DNA from 3 places in the Janthinobacterium foliorum genome. Region 2 is predicted to be linked to each of the others. Evidence: predicted binding sites of a transcription regulator. Region 2 holds the regulator's gene; each other region holds the start of a gene.

Region 1 (7,076 bases), on a different contig from region 2:
TTGGGCCTGTTCAGCGCTATCGAGGGTGGCATTGCCGATGGCGAAAGTGCTGCCGTCGACTTCACTGGCCGTCATGGTCAGGCTGACTTTCCTGCCATCGAGATCGATGTCGCGCGTCAGCACGGACGGTTTGCCTGGAAACAGGGCCGTGAACTGGGCATCGGGGCTGCGATAGTCGCGCCAGTCGAATTTCGGGCTGCAGGCGGACAGTACGCTGGCTGCCACCAGCATGCTCAAGAGGACGGCAAGTGATGTTTTTTTCATCAGGAGATGGTAGCAGCGCTGCCCGCCCTGCGCAATCGCGCACGCGTGAGGCGGCGCAGATGCATCTATATTTCTTGCAGCACGCGCCGGTATTGAATTGCTTCAGCAAGATGCGCTGGCGTGATGGCGGGGCTGCCAGCCAGGTCGGCGATGCTGCGGGCCACGCGCAGAATCCGGTGATACGTGCGTGCCGACCAGTGCATGCGCAGCATGGCACCGTGCAAGAGTCGCTCGCCTTGGGCTTCCAGTCGGCAATGCTGCTCGAGTTCCGTATTGTTCAGGCGCTGGTTTGCCTTGCCCTGACGCGCCAGCTGCAAGGCAAAGGCGGCCGCGACCCGCGCGGCGACATGCTCGCTGGCTTCGCCTGCGGCCGCTTGCCGGCCCAGCGCCGTGGGCGGCATGGCTGCCACCTCGATCTGCAAGTCGATACGGTCGAGCAAGGGACCGGAGAGGCGGCCGTGATAGCGCCGCACGGCATCCGGTGTACAGCGGCAGCGGCCCGACACGTGGCCCAGGTAGCCGCAGGGGCAAGGATTCATGGCGGCAATCAGCTGGAAACGGGCGGGAAACTCGGCTTGGCGAGCCGCCCGCGATATGCAGATGACGCCAGACTCCATCGGCTGGCGCAAGACATCGAGTACCTTGCGGTCGAATTCGGCGATTTCATCGAGAAAGAGCACGCCGCAGTGGGCCAGCGAAATTTCACCGGGCCGCGGCACATGGCCGCCACCCACCAGGGCCACGCCGGAGGCTGTCTGATGGGGCGCACGGTAGGGGCGCCGTTTCCAGTGTTCCACCTTGAAATGACCGCCCAGCGAATGCACGGCAGCCGATTCCAGGGCTTCTTCCTCGCTCATCGGTGGCAGCACGCCGGGAAAACGGCTGGCCAGCATGGTCTTGCCGGCGCCAGGCGGACCCACCATCAAGACGTTATGGCCGCCCGCCGCCGCGACTTCCAGTGCGCGCCGCGTCTGCTGTTGCCCCTGTACGTCGGCAAAGTCGGGATAAGTAAAGATGGACGATGGAAAGCTTGGCGGGTGCCGTTGCAGGGCGGTCTGGCCGGCGGGCGCGGCAAAATGCGCGCACACTTCGAGCAAGGTGTGTGCCGGGTAGATGCTGGCATCGCTGACCAGCGCCGCCTCGTCGGCGTTCGCCTGCGGCAGGATGAAGGCGCGCGGTGCGCCCGTCCTGCCGCGTTGCATGGCAAACGTCATGGCCAGCGCGCCGCGGATGGGCCGCAGCTGTCCCGACAGCGATAGTTCTCCCGCAAATTCATAGCGATGCAATTGGTCGCCTGCCAACTGGCCCGAGGCCGCCAGGATGCCCAGTGCGATCGGCAGGTCGAAACGGCCCGATTCCTTGGGCAGATCCGCCGGCGCCAGGTTGACGGTGATGCGCCGCGCCGGCATCTCGAAGCCGCAGTTTTGCAGCGCGGCACGGACACGGTCGCGCGATTCCTTCACTTCCGTATCCGGCAGGCCGACGATGGTAAACGAGGGCAAGCCGTTGGCAAGGTGCACTTCGACATTGACCTCGGGCGCCTCCATGCCGGCCAGCGCGCGGCTTTTCAGGACTGCCAGGCTCATGAGTATCCCCTGCACCGCGGGCGCGGGCAGCTTCAGTCTAGCCAGTGGATGCGCCCGGGCTTTGCGCCAGGCCAGCAAGGCCGCCGATAACCGCGCCTTGCCCGTCTAGCCTTACGCTTTAGGTTCGTTCAGGCGCGCTTCCAGCTCGATCAGGCGCAACTCCAGTGCATCGAGCTTGGCGCGCGTCTTGGCCAGCACTTGTGCCTGGATATCGAATTCTTCGCGCGTGACCAGGTCCAGGCGGGCAAAGCCCTGGGTCATCATCGATTTGACGTTCTTCTCGATATCCTTGGCGGGCGAGTTTTCGATGGCTTGGTGGATCTTGCCTTGCAAATCGTTAAAGAAGGTATTCATGTCCATGGTAAGTCCTTTTATGGTGCAGCCTGTGCATCGCACCATTGCGGTGCACAGCGGCGTTAATCTGGTGCGAATCTGGGCAGTTACAGCTCTCCAGCAGTTCCTTGCCGCATGTCCAGGGGCTTGCAGGGTATGTATGGACGGAAATGCACCTGTCAAGGTGGCAAGAGAGCTGGCACGTATTCTGCTAAAGAAGCTATGAACGCTTTGTGATCTCCAGACAAGATTTTAAACCTCAACCGCTTTAAAAGTTCAATAAAAGGGAATCGCCATGAAGAATCTGTCCAAGAACATGACTTTAGCTGCAGCGTTGACACTGGCCCTGGCCGCCTTGAGCGGTAGCGCCCTGGCCCAGGATACGGTGGCCGCGCCTGCTGCAGCCGAAGCGGTACCCGATAATGTGGTGAGCTATAACGTGGCGCTGACCAGTGACTACCGCTACCGTGGCCTGTCGCAAAGCCGCTTGAATCCAGCCATCAGCGGCGGTGCCGACTATACCCACAATCCCACCGGCCTGTATGTGGGGACGTGGCTGTCGAGCATTAAATGGATCAAGGATGGCGGCGGCGACACGAACCTGGAATGGGATGTCTACGGCGGCAAGCGGGGCGAATTCGCACCGGGGATCACTTACGATGTCGGCGGTTTGTACTACTTCTACCCCTCGAATGGCTTGAGCACGAATGCCAATACTTTCGAGCTGTACGGTCAGGTCGGTTTCGGCCCTGCCTACATCAAATATTCGCATTCGACGACCAATCTGTTCGGCGTGGCCGACAGCAAGAACAGCGGTTACATCGACGCCGGCCTGAATGTACCGCTGTACGACGACTACACGTTCAACCTGCACATTGGCCACCAGAGCGTGAAGCACAATGATTCACTCAGCTATTACGACTACAAATTGGGCGTGACCAAGGATTTCCCGGGCATCGCTACTGTGTCGCTGGCTGCCGTCCGCGCCGACATCACGTCGCTGGCGCCCAACGGCAAGAATCTGGCGAAGCTCGGCCTCGTATTGACTGTTTCCAAAACCTTTTAAGCGAGACTGCCATGAAAATGATTACTGCAATCATTAAACCGTTCAAACTGGACGAAGTGCGCGAAGCCCTGTCGGCTATCAATGTGCAAGGGATTACCGTCACCGAGGTCAAAGGTTTCGGTCGTCAGAAAGGCCACACGGAACTGTACCGTGGCGCCGAGTATGTCGTCGATTTCCTGCCAAAAACCAAAATTGAAGCGGCCGTCGATGATGCCATCGTCGACCAGGCCATCGAAGCGATCGAAGGCGCCGCGCGTACCGGTAAAATCGGCGATGGCAAGATTTTTGTGTACAACCTGGAACAAGTCATCCGCATCCGTACCGGTGAAACCGGCAACGAAGCGCTCTAAGGGGAATATTGATGCGTAAAAATATAACAAAATTGCTAGCTGGGTTTGCCTGTCTGTGCGCGTTGGGCGTTGCCGCCCCCAGTTTTGCCGATGCCCCGGCCAAGCCGGACGCCGCAGCGACGACGGCCGTTGCCACACCCGCCGTGACACCTGCGCCTGACGCCGCCGCACCGGCCGCCGCGCCTGCCGCAGCAACGCCAGCACCCGCAGCCGCTCCGGCGCCAGCGGCCGCGCCCGTCGCCAACAAGGGCGACACCAGTTTCATGATGATCTGCACCGTGCTGGTCATCCTGATGACGATCCCCGGCCTGGCCCTGTTCTACGGCGGCCTGGTACGTTCCAAGAACATGCTGTCGGTCCTGATGCAAGTGTTCATGGTGTTTTCCCTGGTGGTCGTGCTGTGGTGTATCTACGGCTACTCGGTGGCCTTCACGGAAAAAACCGCCTTCTTCGGTGGCTTTGACCGCCTGTTCCTGAATGGCATCTGGGATCCGGTGAAAGGCACGTTTGCCGCCGCCGCCACCTTCAGCAAGGGCGTCGTCATTCCCGAGTTCGTGTTTGTCGCCTTCCAGGGCACGTTTGCCGCGATTACCTGCTCGCTGATCGTTGGCGCCTTTGCCGAGCGCGCCAAGTTTTCCGCCGTGCTGGCCTTCATCGTGCTGTGGTTCACGTTTGCCTACCTGCCGGCGGCCCACATGGTCTGGTTCTGGACCGGTCCTGACGCCATCACCGACGCGGCAACGGCCACCAGCGAAGCCCTGAAAGCGGGCTGGATCTGGCAAAAAGGCGCGCTGGACTTCGCCGGCGGCACCGTGGTGCACATCAATGCCGCTATCGCCGGCCTGGTCGGCGCCATCATGATTGGCAAGCGCGTCGGCTACGGCCGTGAATCGATGGCACCGCATTCGCTGACGATGACCATGATCGGCGCTTCCCTGCTGTGGGTGGGCTGGTTCGGTTTCAATGCCGGTTCCTCGATGGAAGCGGGCGACGTTGCCGCCCTGGCGTTCGTCAACACCATGCTGGCCACGGCCGCCGCCACCCTGTCGTGGGTGTTTGGCGAATGGATTACCAAGGGCAAGCCTTCCATGCTGGGCGGTGCCTCCGGTGCCGTGGCCGGCCTGGTGGCGATCACCCCGGCAGCCGGTTTCGTCGGTCCGATGGGTGGCCTGGTCATCGGCTTGCTGGCCGGTATCGTCTGCCTGTGGGGCGTGAATGGCCTGAAACGCCTGATCGGCGCCGACGATTCGCTCGATGTGTTCGGCGTGCACGGCGTGGGCGGCATCCTGGGTGCCTTGCTGACGGGCGTGTTTGCCGCGCCACAACTGGGCGGCCAGGGCATCTTCGACTATGTCACCAACAAGATGTCGGCGGACCCGTACTCCATCGGCCATCAAGTGTGGGTCCAGGCGCAAGCGGTCGGCACCACCATCATCTGGTCGGCCGTGGTGTCCGTCATCGCCTATAAGCTGGTCGACATCGTCATCGGCCTGCGCGTACCGGAAGAAGAAGAGCGCGAAGGCCTGGATATCACCAGCCACGGCGAGCAGGCCTACCACGGCTAAGTGTTAATTTTATGGCATGGCGACGCCTCCGGCGCCCCATGCCAGCGTTGTTTTGCTTGAAAAGGCGCCTCATCGAGGTGCCTTTTTTTCGTTATGGGAATGGAAAAGGTCTTTAAAACAAGGCTTTTGCCCCGATTTGGGGTACTTACACGGTAATATAGTCAGCAGTTCTGTGTGCTTTTTTGAATACTGCACATAATTTAAGGATGTAACTATGGTTCCCCATCTCGTCACGGCCCTGACCGGACCGCTGCTCGACCTCGAAAAAAAGATTCTGGCCGCGACGCCGGCCATTGAGCGCTGGTTTCGCATGGAGTGGCAAGAGCACACGCCGCCCTTCTATTGCTCGGTAGACTTGCGCAATGCGGGCTACAAGCTGGCGCCCGTCGATACCAATCTGTTCCCTGGCGGCTTTCATAACCTGGCCACGGAAATGCTGCCCCTGTCCGTGCAGGCGGCCATGGCCGCCATCGACAAGTATTGTCCGGATGCCCGCAACCTGCTGATCGTGCCGGAACTGCACAACACCACGCCGCAGTATCTGCAGAACGTGGCGCGCCTGATGCAGATCTTCCGCCAGACGGGGCTGCACGTGCGCTTCGGCTCGTGGTCGCCCGAGATCACCCAGCCGACACCGTTGGCTTTGCCGGATGGCAACATGCTCGTCATCGAGCCCCTCGTGCGCCTGAACAATGGCCGCCGCCTGGGCTTGAAGGATTTCGATCCGTGCACGATCCTGCTGAATAACGACTTGTCGGACGGTATCCCCGACATCTTGCAAAACATCCACGAGCAAAGCCTGCTGCCGCCCTTGCACGCGGGCTGGGCCTTGCGCCGCAAGAGCAACCACTACACGGCCTACGATGAAGTGGTGAAGAAATTCGGCAAGATGATCGATGTCGATCCGTGGATGCTCAACCCCTTCCACGCCAAGTGCAGCGATGTCAATTTCCAGGAAGGTGAGGGCGAGGATGCGCTGGCCGCCAGCGTCGACGTGTTGCTGGCCAAGATACGCAAGAAATACAAGGAATACGGCATCAAGGAAAAGCCCTTCGTCATCGTCAAGCCCGATGCGGGCACGTATGGCACGGGCATCATGACGGTGCGCGACGCCAGCGAAGTGCGCGACCTGTCGCGCAAGCAGCGCGACAAGATGTCCATCGTCAAGGACGGCAAAGTGGTCACGGACGTGATCATCCAGGAAGGCGTGCCGACCTTTGAAAGCATCAAGGATGCCGTGGCCGAGCCCGTCGTCTACATGATCGACCGCTATGTAGTGGGCGGCTTCTACCGCGTGCACGCGGAACGGGGCGTGGACCAGAACCTGAACGCGCCCGGCTCGCAGTACGTGCCGCTGGCATTTGCCCAGCAGCATGCCGTGCCTGACTTGAAGGCCAAGCCGGGCACTGCCGCGCCGAACCGCTTCTATGTGTACGGCGTGGTGGCGCGCCTGGCCTTGCTGGCCGCGTCGCTGGAAATGGAGCGCACGGACCCGAATCCCGAGGTGTATTGAGCCATCAACGAGGCTGGCCGGGCGTGGTGGAAACCCCGCCTGGCGATCTCGGCTAGAATCAGGCATTCCCCAGGCACCCCGATTGGACCGACTCATGAAAATTGCATTCCTCGCCGACCCGCTGGCAGGCTTCAAGACTTACAAAGATTCCACCTTCGCCATGATGCGCGAGGCGGCCAAACGCGGCCATGCCGTGTACGCCTTCGAGCAGAAGGACATGGCATTGGAAGAAGGCATCGTCACGGCGCAGGTCAAGCACATCGAGCTGACGGGCGACGAACACGACTGGTACAAGGTCGTCTCCACGGAAGAAGTGCGCCTGTCGACCCTGGACGCCATCATCGAGCGCAAGGACCCGCCATTCGACATGGAGTACGTGTACGGCACGTATCTGCTGGA
Region 2 (7,076 bases):
GCCGGCAAACGCGCTGTCGTCCTGCGCCAGCGAGGCCATGATGGCGGCCACGTTGCCGGCGCCGAAGTGGCGGTCCAGCGCCGTGCGCGCCGCGGCCAGCGCGGAATCGCCCGCCTGCGCCTGGAACGGGGCCGCCAGGGCCTTGATGGCGACGGGCAAGGCTTCGCCCTGCGTCGTCTCGAACAGGGCCAGCAGCGCGGGCATCTGCGCTTCAGGCAGGTACACGTCGGCCAGGCCCGTGTACAAGGCATCGGCCGCGCCGATGGTCAAACCCGTCAAGCCCAGGTACAAGCCCAGCTGGCCCGCCAGGCGGGACAGGAAATAACTGCCGCCCACGTCGGGAAACAGGCCGATATTGACTTCCGGCATGGCCATGCGCGTGCGGCCCGTCACGATGCGCAGCTGGTTGCCGGGACCGGCTTGCGCCACGCCCATGCCGCCGCCCATCACCACGCCATCCATGATGGCGATATACGGTTTTGGATAGAAATGAATTAAATGATTTAATGCATATTCTTCAGTAAAAAAATCTTCCAGCAGTGCGCTGCCGCCTTGCGGCGTAGACAAGCCCGCATCGTAAAAGAAGCGGATGTCGCCGCCCGCACACAGGGCCTTGTCGCTGCTGGAGCGGATCACCACGGCGTCTACCTGCGGATCGTCGCGCCAGGCCAGCAGGGTGGCGCTGAGGGCCCGCACCATCTCCAGCGACAGGGAATTCAAGGCTTTCGGGCGGTCCAGCACGATGTGGCCGGTACGGTTGCGGATGGCAGTCTGGACGAAGTCGCTCATGGCAGGATGGAAAGTAGTGGGCATGGCAACATTCTAGCGCCTTCGGGTGCAATATTGCGTTCCCGTGGCCCTGCCCGACGCGGGCGACGGGCGCAAAAAAGGGCGCGGTAGGCGCGCCCTTAGTTGATCACAACCGGTTGACAGTGGCAGGCCGTTTAGACGGCGGCGACTTCTTCATCCGAGTTGTCTGGCAGATGCTTGATCGCCTCTTTACCGTGCCCTTGCACTTTGGTTTTGTACTTCATCACTTGCCGGTCCAGCTTGTCGATCAGGGTATCGATCGCGGCATACAGGTCTTGCGCCAGGCTTTCCACGTAGACGGTCTTGCCGCTCAGACGCAGGTTGACTTCGGCCTTTTGACGTTTTTCTTTCTCTTTGAGGTTGTCGACGGTCAGAATCACGGCAATATCGATGACTTGATCGAAATGACGCTTCACACGCTCCAGTTTCGCTTGTACGTATTCACGGATGGCTGGTGTCACTTCAAGATGATGTCCGCTGATGGTGAGATTCATACACACTCCTAAAGATGATTCGGGTTCGTGCGGTCCATCGTATCCGGCCCGCAGAGGAACCGAAAAAAACTTACAAACACTTACGCAGACTCACTGGCGGAATTTTCAATGCTTCCCGGTATTTGGCAACAGTACGTCGCGCAATCACCATGCCTTGTTCCCCCAGCATGTCCGCAATCTTACTGTCGGATAAAGGATTTTTAGGGTCTTCAGCTCCTGTCAGTTGCACGATCAATGCCCGTATCGCCGTCGATGACGCTTCGCCCCCCGCTTCGGTGGCGACATGGCTACCAAAGAAATATTTCAACTCGAACATGCCGTGCGGGGTCAGCATGTACTTTTGAGTTGTTACCCGCGAGATAGTACTCTCGTGTAAACCCAGTGTATCAGCTATTTCACGGAGCACAAGGGGACGCATGGCAACGGCCCCATGCGAGAAAAAATTCTTTTGTCGTTCTACTATCGCCTGTGCCACGCGCAGGATGGTGTCGAAGCGCTGGCGCATGTTTTTGATCAGCCACTTGGCTTCCTGCAACTGTGCGCCCATGGCCCCTTCGCCCTTGCCCTGCTTCAACAAATTGGCGTACATGGCGTTGACGCGCAGGCGCGGCATGACGTCGTTGTTCAGCGTCACCTGCCAGCCACTGCGCGCGCGCTTGACGACGACGTCGGGCACCACGTAATCGGACACGTCCGAGGCAAACACGGCGCCCGGATGCGGGTTGCACAGGCGGATCACCGTCTGCGCCTCGCGCAAGTCTTCGTCGTCGCAATCGAGGGCTTTTTTCAGCTTGTTGAAATCGCGCTGGGCAAACCAGGCCAGGTGTTTTTCCACGATGACGAGGGCCATGCGGCGCGTCACCATGGCGATGTGCGGCAAACGCCTGATCTGCAGCGCCAGGCACTCGGACGCGTTGCGCGCGCCCACGCCGGGCGGGTCGAAGCTTTGCAGCAGGGACAAGGCCGTGCGCAGCTCGTCGGCATCGATCTCCAGCTCTTCCGGCAGGCGCGCCAGGATGTCGTCGAGCGGCTCTTCCAGGTAGCCATTGTCGTCGAGCGCATCGATGATCAGTTCGACGAGCGCGCGGTCGCGCAATTCCAGCACCGTCACGCGCATCTGTTCCATCAGGTGCTCGCGCAGGGTGCAGTGGTGGGCTTCCAGCTGCGGACGCGAATCCTCGTCGTCGGGCGCCTTGCCGCGGCTCGCCTCGCTCCAGTCGCTGTCGGCGCCATCCATGGCGGCCGGGGCGTCGCCGCCCTCGCCGTCAAACGTCTCGGCTTCGGCCGGCGCCACCGGCGCGTCCTGGCCCGGCGGCTGGGGCGGCGCTTCGGCCGGTGCCGCCGTGGAACTGAGGGCGCCATCGGAAAGCAGCCGCAGCGAACGGTCGAGCGGATCGTCGAGCCGTTCGAGCAGGGGATTGTCCGTCAACAGTTGCTCGAGTTCCTGGTGCAATTCCAGGGTAGACAATTGCAACAGGCGTATCGATTGCTGCAACTGAGGCGTCAGTGCCAGGTGCTGCGAGGTGCGCAGCTGCAATGATTGTTTCATTGGCTCACATACGGAAGTGTTCGCCCAGATAGACCCGGCGTACCGACTCGTTCGCGATGATGTCGTCGGGGCGTCCCGACGCCAGCACCGAGCCCTGGTTGATGATGTAGGCACGGTCGCAGATACCCAGCGTCTCGCGCACATTATGATCGGTGATCAGCACGCCGATATTGCGCTCCTTCAAGAAGCGCACGATGCGCTGGATCTCGATCACGGCAATCGGATCGACGCCGGCGAACGGTTCGTCGAGCAGCACGAAGCGCGGGTCGGTGGCCAGCGCGCGGGCGATTTCCACGCGGCGGCGTTCGCCACCGGACAGGGACAGCGCCTGGTTCTCGCGCAGCTTTTCAATCTGCAAGTCGGCCAGCAGCTTGTCCAGGCGCTCTTCGATCTCGGCCTTCTTCAGGGGACGCCCTTCGACGGTCTGGATTTCCAGCACGGCGCGGATATTGTCTTCCACCGTCAGCTTGCGGAACACGGACGCTTCCTGCGGCAGGTAGGACAGGCCCATCTGCGCGCGGCGGTGGATCGGCAGGCTGGAAATGTCCACGCCGCTGATATCGATGGTGCCGCCGTCGGACGGCACCAGGCCGACGATCATGTAGAACGAGGTGGTCTTGCCGGCGCCGTTGGGGCCCAGCAGGCCCACCACTTCGCCGCATTCGACTTGCAGCGACACATCATGCACGACTTGCCGCTTGCCATAGGTTTTCTGCAGCCCGCGAACGATCAGGGTGCTGCCGCAACGTGTATTTTCCATTATTTCTTTCCTGGCGCAGGCGTCGCTGGCGCCTTCTCCGCCGCTGGGGCCTTGGTCTTCGGCTGGATCACCATGCGCACGCTGCCGGCGCCCGGGGTGCTGGTGCCGCTGTCGGAGTTTTCCATCGTAAACACTTCCTTGCGGCTGTCATACGAAATGAAGGCGCCGTTGGCCACGTCCGTCGGTTTCGTGCCTTCCAGGCGCGTCAGCTTGGCCTTGGAAAACAGTTTCACCACTTCCGTCTTGTTGTCGTATTCCACGCGCTCCGCTTCGCCTTCCACCCACAGGTCGCCCGCGCCATCGCGCTTCTGGCGGAACGTGGCCAGCTTGCCCGGATCGGCCCAGAAGGTGATGAACTGGTAGCCCTGCGGATCTTCCGTGATCAGGGCCCGGCCCGCCTTCATGGTCAAGGTGCCTTTCACCAGCACCACGTCGCCCGTCAGGGTGCGCGTCTGCTTGACGTCATCGACCTGGCCGCGCTGGGCCGTGATGACGGCTTCCTTCTCGGAATCGGCCTTTTCGGCATGCGCCGTGCCCATGACGGCCAGCGAAAATAGGGTCAGCAGCAAGATGTTTTTCATATTATGGTTTCCTTGTTTCATTCTGTCATTTGGCCGCGGCACCTGGCCGTGGTTTCGGCGGCAGCACGATGCGCAGGGCATTGTGCACTTCCACCACGCCGGTCGCGTTATTCGCCTTCATGCCCACGCCATGGATGCGCGAGGCGCCCGTCAGGATGTCGACAGGGACATCCGTTTCCATCCGTTCTTCATCCGGGTATACCGTCAGCGCTTCCGTCTTCAGGGTCAGGTTCTGCGCCTTCGGACTGGCCACGCGGTCGACCACGACCTGGCGGTGCAGCTGCAGCCGGGTATTGTTCTGGTCGATATGCGCCAGTTCCGCGTTCATGTTCATCGGCGGCATGTCGGGCGTCAGCTTGCGCACGAACGGCTGGTCGATATCGGACGAATCGTCAAGCGGGTAATGCGTGAGCTTGGTGCCCGACACGATATAGCTGGGCTTGCCCGTCAAGTCCATGCGCACCAGGCTGAAATTGGTAATGAAATAGTCGGGCTCGTTCACACTCTTGCTGGCATTGATATCCTGGGCATTCTTGTTCATCACCTCGAGCAGCCAAAAGCTGCCCAGCGCGACGACAACCGCGCCCAGCACGGTAAAGATGATGCGCCAGCGATGGGCGCCTCCTGGCTTTTGCATAGTGCTTCACTCTCTCCAATGACACTGGCGGCAAGGCGCGCGCCTCACTCCAGGAACGGCGCCATGACGCGCGCATAGTTGTCCTGGGCGCGCAGCAGGAATTCGCAGATCTCGCGCGCCGCGCCACGCCCGCCGCCGGCCTGCGTCACGTAATGCGCCATGGCCTGCACTTCCGGCCGCCCGCCGGGCACGCTCACGGCGAAGCCGACGCGGCGCAGGATGGGGGCATCGATGACGTCGTCGCCGATATAGCCGCACTGCTCTTCCGTCAAGCCCGTCAGCGCCAGCAGTTCGCGGAACGGCGTCAGCTTGTCATGGCCGCCCTGGTGCACATGGGTAAAGCCCAGGTCTTGCGCGCGGCGCGCCGTGATGGGCGAGCGGCGCGCGCTGATGATGGCCGTCTGCACGCCCGATTCCTGCAGCAGCTTGATGCCCAGGCCATCATACACATTAAACGTTTTCATCATCTCGCCGTCCGGGCCGAAATGCAGGCTGCCATCGGTGAGCACGCCGTCGACATCAAAGATCATCAGTTTGACCTTGGCCGCGCGCGCCAGGTTGTCCGCCACGCTGTCCATCAGATCACCTTCGCTTGCGTCAGGTCATGGATATGCAGGGCGCCGACCAGCTTGCCGTCGGCATCGACCACCAGCATCTGGTTGATGCGGTACTGCTCCATCACGGCCACGGCATCGACGGCCAGGCGCTCGGGCGCAATGCTGCGCGGCTGCGCATGCATGACGTCGCGGATCGCCACTTTCGTGAAATCCTGCACGCGCTCGAACATGCGGCGCAAGTCGCCATCCGTAAACACGCCCACGGGACGGTTGTCCGCGTCGACGACGGCCGTCATGCCCATGCCCTTCTTCGTCATTTCTTCCAGCGCCTGCAGCAGCGACGCGTCCACCGGCACCTTCGGCACCTGTTCGCCGCTGCGCATGACGTCGTGCACGTGCGTCAGCAGGCGGCGGCCCAGGGCGCCGCCCGGATGCGAACGGGCAAAATCTTCTTCCTTGAAACCGCGCAAGTCCAGCAAGGCCACGGCAATCGCGTCGCCCAGGGCCAGGGTCACGGTGGTGCTGGCCGTCGGCGCCAGGTTCAGCGGACAGGCTTCTTTTTCAACAGAAATATCCAGATGCACGTCGGCCAGCTGGGCCAGGCTGGAGTTCGGCTTGCCCGTCATGGAAATCAGCACGCCGCCCATGCGCTTGACGACAGGCATGATGGCCATCAGTTCCGATGATTCGCCGGAGTACGAGATGGCAATAAAGGCATCGTCCGATGTGACCATGCCCAGGTCGCCATGGGCCGCTTCGGCCGGATGCACGAACAGGGCCGGCGTGCCGGTGGACGCGAGGGTGGCGGCAATCTTGCGCGCGATATGGCCGGATTTGCCGATGCCGGAGACGACGACACGGCCCTTGCATTGCAGCAACAACGCCACGGCGCGGCCGACGCTGTCGTCCGTGGCCAGGCGCGCATGCAGCGCAACGATGGCGTCGGACTCAATCTGCAAGGTGGTGCGGGCCAGCGCGACAGCGCGCTCGGCCGTGGCTTGCATGTCAATTCGATCAAAAGCTTTCAGCATTGTTTTTTCATGGGTTACACTCATGCCCAAAGTATAAACGAATTAGGAAAGCAAAAAACTTGCCAGTCACAACAAACAACGATTTCACCTGAGCTCCCCGGGCAACCCATGTTTTCCTCGCTTGAACTGACCCTGATGTTACTCGGCAGCGCCGTGCTGGGCGTGGTCGCTTTCAGAATGTTGCATTTGCCGCCCATGCTGGGCTACCTGGCCGTCGGCATCGTCATCGGTCCCCACGCGCTGGGCCTGGCGGCGGAAAACGAGGCCAGCCACACCCTTGCCGAATTCGGCGTCGTCTTCCTGATGTTTTCCATCGGGCTCGAGTTTTCCCTTCCCAAGTTTCTCGCCATGCGGCGCATCGTCTTCGGCCTTGGCATGGCGCAGGTCGTCACCACCATCGTCGCCACCGTCGTCTTCGGCTGGTTCGTCGGGCGCTACCTGTCCGCCTACATCCACCTGAGCTGGCAAGCCGCGTTCGCCCTGGGCGGCGCGCTGGCCATGTCGTCGACGGCCATCGTCTCGAAAATGCTCACGGAGCGGCTGGAGCTGGAAAGCGAACACGGCCGCAAGATCATCGGCATCCTGCTGTTCCAGGACCTGGCCGTGGTGCCGCTGCTGATCCTCATCCCCGCCCTCACGCGCGATTCGGACAACCTG
Region 3 (7,076 bases), on a different contig from region 2:
CATGCAGGTTGGCGCTGGCGATCAGCACATGCAGGACCTGCCGGATCTCCGCATCCGTCTCCTGCGCCAGCGCGGCGCGGATCAGCGGCAGTTGCGCCGGCTCGACGGCTTGCTGCAGCGCCTGCGCGGCGGCCAGCCGTTCGGCCCGTTGTGGCGCCAGCAGTTTCAGCCCCGACAAGGCACCGGCCACGGCCGAGCGCAAGCGGTTATTGACCATCACGCCATCGATGCCGTCCGGCAGCAGCACGTCCTTGCCGCTGGCCGGGTCATGCGCCCGCTCGCCATCGACGATATACACCTTGCCGTCGGGCGTGGCATATAAATTATCGTCCTGCAAGGCTTGCAGCACCGTGGCGGCTTCGGGCGTGGCCAGGGCGGCGATCTGCGCCACGGCGGCCACGCGGGCATCGGGGTCGTCGCCGGCCAGGGGCTTGAGCACGTCGGTGGGGATGGCCGCCTGCGCCATCGACGCTAACAACAGGCAGGCGAAAACCAGCAGTTTGGGAAAGAGCTGCATTTGCGTTCCAAAGAATGAATGCACAAGGATGTATGCTTGCCCAATGGCTGCGACCGGGGGGGCATACGCGGCGGGTCTGCCCCCGGCATTTTGCCTGGGGCTACAGTGATGATGCGGCGCGCATGCGTCTACAGCTTCTGCTTGCCCTCGTTGCCCTTGATGTAAGGGCTCCAAGGCTGGGCGCGGATCGGTTCCTTGGTTTTCCACACGACATTGAATTGCCCGTCCGCCTTGATCTCGCCGATCATCACGGGCTTGTGCAAGTGGTGGTTGGTCGGGTCCATGGTCAGGGTAAAGCCGGACGGCGCCTTCACGCTCTGGCCCGCCATCGCGGCGATCACCTTGTCCGTATCCGTCGACTTGGCTTTTTCCACGGCCTGCGCCCACATGTGGATGCCCACATAGGTGGCTTCCATCGGGTCATTCGTCACCACCGAACCCGCGTTCGGCAGCTTTTGCGCCACGGCATACGCCTTCCACTGCTTGATGAACGCCGCGTTGACGGGATTCTTGACGGATTCAAAGTAGTTCCACGCCGCCAGGTGCCCCAGCAGGGGCTTGGTGTCGATGCCGCGCAGTTCTTCCTCGCCCACGGAAAACGCGACGACGGGCACGTCCGTGGCCTTCAAGCCCGCATTGCCCAGTTCCTTGTAGAAGGGCACGTTCGAATCGCCATTGATGGTGGAAATGACGGCCGTCTTGCCGCCCGTGGAAAATTTCTTGATATTGGCAACGATGGTTTGATAGTCGGCGTGGCCGAACGGCGTGTAGACCTCGCTGATATCGCTATCTTTCACACCCTTGCTTGTCAAGAAGGCGCGCAATATCTTGTTGGTGGTGCGCGGATACACGTAATCCGTGCCCAGCAGCACGAAGCGTTTGGCGCCGCCGCCATCCTTGCTCATCAGGTATTCCACGGCCGGGATCGCCTGCTGGTTCGGCGCCGCGCCCGTATAAAACACGTTCTTTTCCAGTTCCTCGCCCTCGTATTGCACGGGGTAGAACAGCAGGCTGTTGAGTTCCTTGAACACCGGCAAGACCGACTTGCGCGACACGGACGTCCAGCAGCCGAACACGACGGCCACCTTGTCCTGCGCCACCAGCTGGCGCGCCTTTTCCGCGAACAGGGGCCAGTTCGACGCCGGGTCGACGACGACGGGTTCCAGCTTCCTGCCCAGCACGCCGCCCTTGGCATTGATCTCGGCGATCGTCATCAGTGCCACGTCTTTCAGCGAGGTTTCGGAAATGGCCATGGTGCCGGACAAGGAGTGCAGGATGCCCACCTTGATCGTGTCGGCGGCCCAGGCCGCCTGCATGGTGGTGGACGTGGCCAAGGCCAGCGCGCCTGCGGCTGCCGCTTTCAAGATGATGCGTCGTGACATGTGGACTCCTGAGTGAAGAACTGCATGAGTATCAATGGATGGGCATACGATGTTGTTAAAGCAGAATGCATGCCAGCACCAGCAGAGCAACCCCATGGTGCGCTTGCCATGCCGTGGTGCAAGCGAGAGCCGGCTGCACGCCCCGGCTGCACGAAAAAAAACCTGGCTGCACAAGGACTGTGCAGCCAGGTTTCAACTTGCCGTAAAACGGTGCGCCGGGCGCGTCACTCCTTGCGCGGCGCGCCCCGCAGGCGGCGCCAGCCCTTGCGCCCCAGCGGGAACAGCAGTACGAAAGCAAGGAGCCACGGCAGGATGTAGGCCATGGCCGTGATGGCGTTGGCCACGCCTTCCGACAGGTTGTCCGTGAAATTGCCCAACGCCCGCTTGACGGGCGTCCAGAACGATTGCCTGCCTTCCGCGCTGATGGCCACGTTCAGCAAATCCGTATCGATGCGCTGCATCAACAAAGCGTTGGCCGCCGTGGCCTGCTCCAGTTCCACCTGCACGGTGGCCAGTTCCTTGGTCACCTTGATCAGGGCATCGACATTCGTGCCCGAGCGCTTTTCCAGGTCCTGCAATTGCGCCTGGTACTGTTTCAGCATCTCCAGGCGCTTCTTGCTGTCGAGCACGGGGCGGCCCAGGTCTTCCACCTTCGTGCCCTGGCTGGTGACGTCGCCTCCGGCAGCGACCAGCGCGACGAGCTTCTTGATGCCGGCCGGCTTGGCGCGCATGCTGATGCGCGCGTGCACGTAGCGGCCGCTGTCGAGGCTGGAATCGAGCAGCAGGCAGCCGTTCTCCGTATCGGCCTTGCAGGCGGCCACGACTTTTTCGTACAGGGGCCGCACTTGCGCCTCATGCGTATCGACGCTGACGCTGTGCTCATAGGCCAAAAATTCACTGCCCTTTTCCTTGCCGTCGAGGCGCGCGGCGCTGGACTGGCCGCCGCTCTCGCCCTTGCTCCCGCAACCGGCCAGGACGATCATGCCGGCCACTGCCAGCCGCCGCATGCCTTGGGATAAACGCTTGTTCATGGATTCCTCTTGTTAATTAAGCGTGAAGCGTGCCCTTGCTTGCACCAAGTTTATTGCCACATGAAAATCATGAGGAAAAAACAAGGGGCGATTTTAGTCGAAAGACAGGCCTATTCGCTGTTCTTCTGCGCCAGCGCAATAAAAATGCGGCCCGTTCCCCGCAGTGAGCGGCCGCTGCGGCTTTGGCGCCGGCGCCGTAGCTGGTATCATGCGGGCAAACGCCAGCCGGCCATACTGGCCCGGCCCATGCAATACCCTGCGAAGCGGCCCGCGCCGCCGACGCCTCCCTACAGATCAGAGAAACGAGTTCCTATGAGCACATCATCGTCCCACCCATCGTTCTGGCGCCGAGTCCCGCTGGCCTTCGGCGCCTTCTTCAGCACCCTGTCGGATGCCGCCTATGCGGCCCGCGTGGAAAAGCTGGCCTTGCCGGAAGCCGCGCCCGTCGCACCGGCGGCCCCTGCGCCCGCACCCGTGCCGGCGCCGGCCGCCGCGCCCGTCATCTTGAAGGAAGCCACGCCCGATGCGGCCCTGCAATTGCTGGCCCTGCTGCAACGCGAAGCGCGATTGATCGACTTTACCCAGGAAAACCTGGGCAGCCATGCCGACGCCGACATCGGCGCGGCGGCCCGCGTGGTGCACGAAGGCTGCGCCAAGGTCATGCGCGAATATTTCACCATCGACCCCGTGCGCCAGGAAGCGGAAGGCAGCCGCATCGTGCTGCAGGAAGGGTTTGACTCTGCGCAAGTGCGCCTGACGGGCAACGTGGTCGGCTCGGCGCCGTTCACGGGCACCCTCAGCCACCGCGGCTGGCGCGCCTCCAGCGTGCGCCTGCCGAAACTGAGCGAACAGCACGATGCGGCCATCCTGGCGCCAGCCGAGGTGGAACTGTGAACGACGTGAGCAACCACACCCCGGACAGCCCGCGCTACGCCATCGGCATCGACCTGGGCACCACCCACAGCGCCCTGTCGTATGTGAACCTGGATGAAAGCGACGGAGAAAAATCCAGCCACGGCGTGCTGCAAGTGCCGCAGCTGTCGGCGCCGGGCACCGTCGAAGAACTTTCGCTGCTGCCGTCCTTCGTCTACCTGCCCCACGCCGACGAAGTGGCGGCGGGCGACCTGGCCCTGCCCTGGGTCACCGAGGAAGCCGAAGCGCCCTTCGTCGTCGGCGAAATGGCCCGCAGCCGCGGCGCCACCACGCCCATCCGTTTAGTGTCCAGCGCGAAAAGCTGGCTGTGCCACCCTGGCGTGGACCGCCGCGCGGCCATCCTGCCGAACGACGCGCCGGCCGAAGTGGCGCGCATCTCGCCCATCACGGCGGCCACGCGCTACCTGACGCATTTGCGCCAGGCCTGGGACCACGCCCACCCGCAAGCGCCGTTCGCGCAGCAGGAAATCACCGTCACCATTCCCGCCTCCTTCGACCCGGCCGCGCGCGAGCTGACGATGGAAGCGGCGCAGGCGGCCGGCTACACCTCGCTGACCCTGCTGGAAGAGCCGCAGGCGGCCTTGTACAGCTGGATCCAGACCAGCGAAGGCCGCTGGCGCAAGGAAGTCAAGCCGGGCGACATCATCCTGGTCGTCGACGTGGGCGGCGGCACCAGCGACTTTTCGCTGATCGCCGTGCTGGAACGCGATGGCGTGCTGGAACCGCACCGCGTGGCCGTCGGCGAACACATCCTGCTGGGCGGCGACAATATGGACCTGGCGCTGGCCCACCTGGTGGCCCGCAAGCTGGCCGCCAACGGCACCCAGCTGGATGCCTGGCAGATGCGCGCGCTCACCTACGGCTGCCGCAGCGCCAAGGAAAGCCTGCTGGCCGACAGCGGCCTGGAAGTGGCGCCCATCGTCGTGCCGAGCCGCGGCTCAAAGCTGATCGGCGGTTCCATCCGCACGGAACTGACGCGCGCGGAAGTGTCCACCTTCATCCTCGACGGTTTCTTCCCGCAGGTGGAAGCCTCGAGCCGCCCTGCCGTGCGCACGCGCGCCGGCCTGACGCAACTGGGCTTGCCGTATGCGCAGGACGCAGCCATCACGCGCCACCTGGCCGCCTTCCTGGGCCGCCAAGTGGAGGCCACCAGCGAACTGGAAGGCTTTGCCGGCCGCCAGTCGGCCGAGGCCAGCTTCCTGCATCCGACGGCCGTGCTGTTCAACGGCGGCGTCTTCAAGTCCGACCTGCTGGTGCAGCGCATCATGGCCACCGTCAACGACTGGCTGTACATGGAAGGCGCGGAACCGGCGCGCATGCTGGCCGGGGCCGACCTGGACCTGGCCGTCGCGCGCGGCGCGGCCTACTACAGCTACGTGCGGCGCGGCCATGGCGTGCGCATCCGCGGCGGCACGGCCAGTTCCTTCTACGTGGCCATCGAATCGGCCATGCCGGCCATCCCCGGCATGGAACCGCCGATCCAGGCCCTGTGCGTGGCGCCGTTCGGCATGGAAGAAGGCAGCGAACTGGAACTGCCGGGCCAGCAATTCGGCCTGGTGGTGGGCGAACCCGTGCACTTCCGCTTCTTCGCCTCGTCCACCCGACGCAATGACCAGATCGGCGACTTGCTCGATTTCTGGGGTCCCGATGAATTGCAGGAACTGAGCGAAATCCAGGCGACGCTGTCCGCCGAAGGCCGGTCGGCCGGCGACGTGGTGCAGGTCAAGCTGCACGCCAGAGTCACGGAAGCGGGCACCCTGGAGCTGCTGGCCGTGTCCGCGGATGGCGCCGAGCGCTGGAAAGTGGAATTCGACGTGCGCGGCACGCCGCAGCAATAAGCATGGCGGGCACGGCGGGCAAGCCGGCCTTCCTGGTCGGCATCGACCTGGGCACCACCAACACGGTGGTCGCCTATGCCAATGCGGCCGATGCCGGCGATGCGCAGGCGGCCATCGAACTGTTCGCCATCGAGCAGTTGGTCGCTCCCGGCGAAGTGGGCGCACGCCCCCTGCTGCCGTCATTGCGCTACCACCCCGCCCCCGGTGAGCTGGCGGCGGGCGATGTACAACTGCCATGGCAGCAGGATGATGTGGCCGGCGTGGCGCTGCCCGTGCTGGGCGCCCTGGCGCGCCAGCTGGGCGCGCAGGTGCCGGGACGCCTCGTGGCCAGCGCGAAGAGCTGGCTCTCGCATGCCAGCGTCGACCGCCAGGCGCCCATCCTGCCATGGGGCGCGGACGCCGATGTCGCCAAGGTATCCCCGGTGGCGGCCAGCGCCAGCTATCTGGCCCACGTGCGCGCGGCGTGGAACCAGCGCTTCCCCGACGCCCCCCTGGAAGAGCAGGAACTGGTGCTGACCATTCCCGCCTCGTTCGACGAGGGTGCGCGCGCACTCACCCTGCAAGCGGCGCGCATGGCCGGCTTGCCGGCGCTGCGGCTGGTGGAAGAGCCGCAGGCGGCCTTTTATGATTACCTGCAGCGCCATCGCGCCACCCTGCGCGACGACCTGGCACAGACGCGGCGCATCCTGGTGTGCGACGTGGGCGGCGGCACCACCGATTTCAGCCTGATCGACGTCGCCTTCGACGCGGATGGCGAGGCCCGGCTGGAACGCAGCAGCGTGGGCAATCACTTGATCCTCGGCGGCGACAATATGGACCTGGCGCTGGCGCACCTGGTGGAATCGCGCATGGCCGCCGGCACCGAGGGCGGCCTGAAGCTGTCGGCCGCGCGCCTGTCGCAGCTGATGGAACGCTGCCGCGCCGCCAAGGAATTGCTGCTGTCCGCCGACGCGCCGGAAAGAACCACCGTCACCCTGCTGGGCGCGGGCTCGCGCCTGATCGGCGGCAGCCGTTCCGCCGATGTCACGCGCGAGGAAGTGGCGGCCTTGGTGGTCGACGGCTTCTTCCCGAAGGGGGAACTGGGCGACACGGCGAAAAAAGGCCGCGCCGGCATCGTCGCATTCGGCCTGCCCTACGCCCAGGATGCGGCCATCACGCGCCACCTGGCCAGCTTTTTGCAGCATGCGGGCGCACTGCCCGATACCTTGCTGCTCAATGGCGGCGTGTTCCGCGCCGACGCGCTGGCGCGCCGCCTGGCCGGCACCCTGGCCCGCTGGCGCGGCGCGCCGCTGACCATCCTGCACAACGACAATCCCGACGTGGCCGTCGCGCGCGGCGCCGTCGCCTACGCGCTGGCCCGGCGCGGCCAGGCGCC

The links. The regulator sigma-54, encoded in region 2, starts transcription at its own class of promoters, with help from an activator protein. The targets are predictions, from matches to a motif close to TGGCANGNAANCTGCTTT.
Region 1: a site for sigma-54 is predicted at 2,381-2,398, ahead of ACZ92H_RS27485 (TorF family putative porin). Genes of this name have one in related genera too.
Region 3: a site for sigma-54 is predicted at 1,957-1,974, ahead of urtA (urea ABC transporter substrate-binding protein). Genes of this name have one in related genera too.

What each region holds. Positions count from the first base shown of each region.
Region 1 covers NZ_CDXDQE010000018.1:110,023-117,098, reverse strand. Annotated here, with positions in the region: gene ACZ92H_RS27500 (hypothetical protein) at 1-264, opposite strand, end outside; gene ACZ92H_RS27495 (YifB family Mg chelatase-like AAA ATPase) at 330-1,850, opposite strand; gene ACZ92H_RS27490 (accessory factor UbiK family protein) at 1,962-2,210, opposite strand; gene ACZ92H_RS27485 (TorF family putative porin) at 2,479-3,249, shown strand; gene ACZ92H_RS27480 (P-II family nitrogen regulator) at 3,261-3,599, shown strand; gene ACZ92H_RS27475 (ammonium transporter) at 3,611-5,164, shown strand; gene gshA (glutamate--cysteine ligase) at 5,379-6,677, shown strand; gene gshB (glutathione synthase) at 6,772-7,076, shown strand, end outside.
Region 2 covers NZ_CDXDQE010000014.1:114,496-121,571, forward strand. Annotated here, with positions in the region: gene ACZ92H_RS24060 (enoyl-CoA hydratase/isomerase family protein) at 1-789, opposite strand, end outside; gene hpf (ribosome hibernation-promoting factor, HPF/YfiA family) at 945-1,304, opposite strand; gene ACZ92H_RS24070 (RNA polymerase factor sigma-54) at 1,375-2,853, opposite strand; gene lptB (LPS export ABC transporter ATP-binding protein) at 2,858-3,613, opposite strand; gene lptA (lipopolysaccharide transport periplasmic protein LptA) at 3,613-4,194, opposite strand; gene lptC (LPS export ABC transporter periplasmic protein LptC) at 4,220-4,831, opposite strand; gene ACZ92H_RS24090 (KdsC family phosphatase) at 4,876-5,409, opposite strand; gene ACZ92H_RS24095 (KpsF/GutQ family sugar-phosphate isomerase) at 5,409-6,419, opposite strand; gene ACZ92H_RS24100 (cation:proton antiporter domain-containing protein) at 6,528-7,076, shown strand, end outside.
Region 3 covers NZ_CDXDQE010000002.1:516,174-523,249, forward strand. Annotated here, with positions in the region: gene urtB (urea ABC transporter permease subunit UrtB) at 1-517, opposite strand, end outside; gene urtA (urea ABC transporter substrate-binding protein) at 646-1,899, opposite strand; gene ACZ92H_RS06715 (DUF4349 domain-containing protein) at 2,124-2,930, opposite strand; gene ACZ92H_RS06720 (DUF2760 domain-containing protein) at 3,243-3,824, shown strand; gene ACZ92H_RS06725 (Hsp70 family protein) at 3,830-5,701, shown strand; gene ACZ92H_RS06730 (Hsp70 family protein) at 5,704-7,076, shown strand, end outside.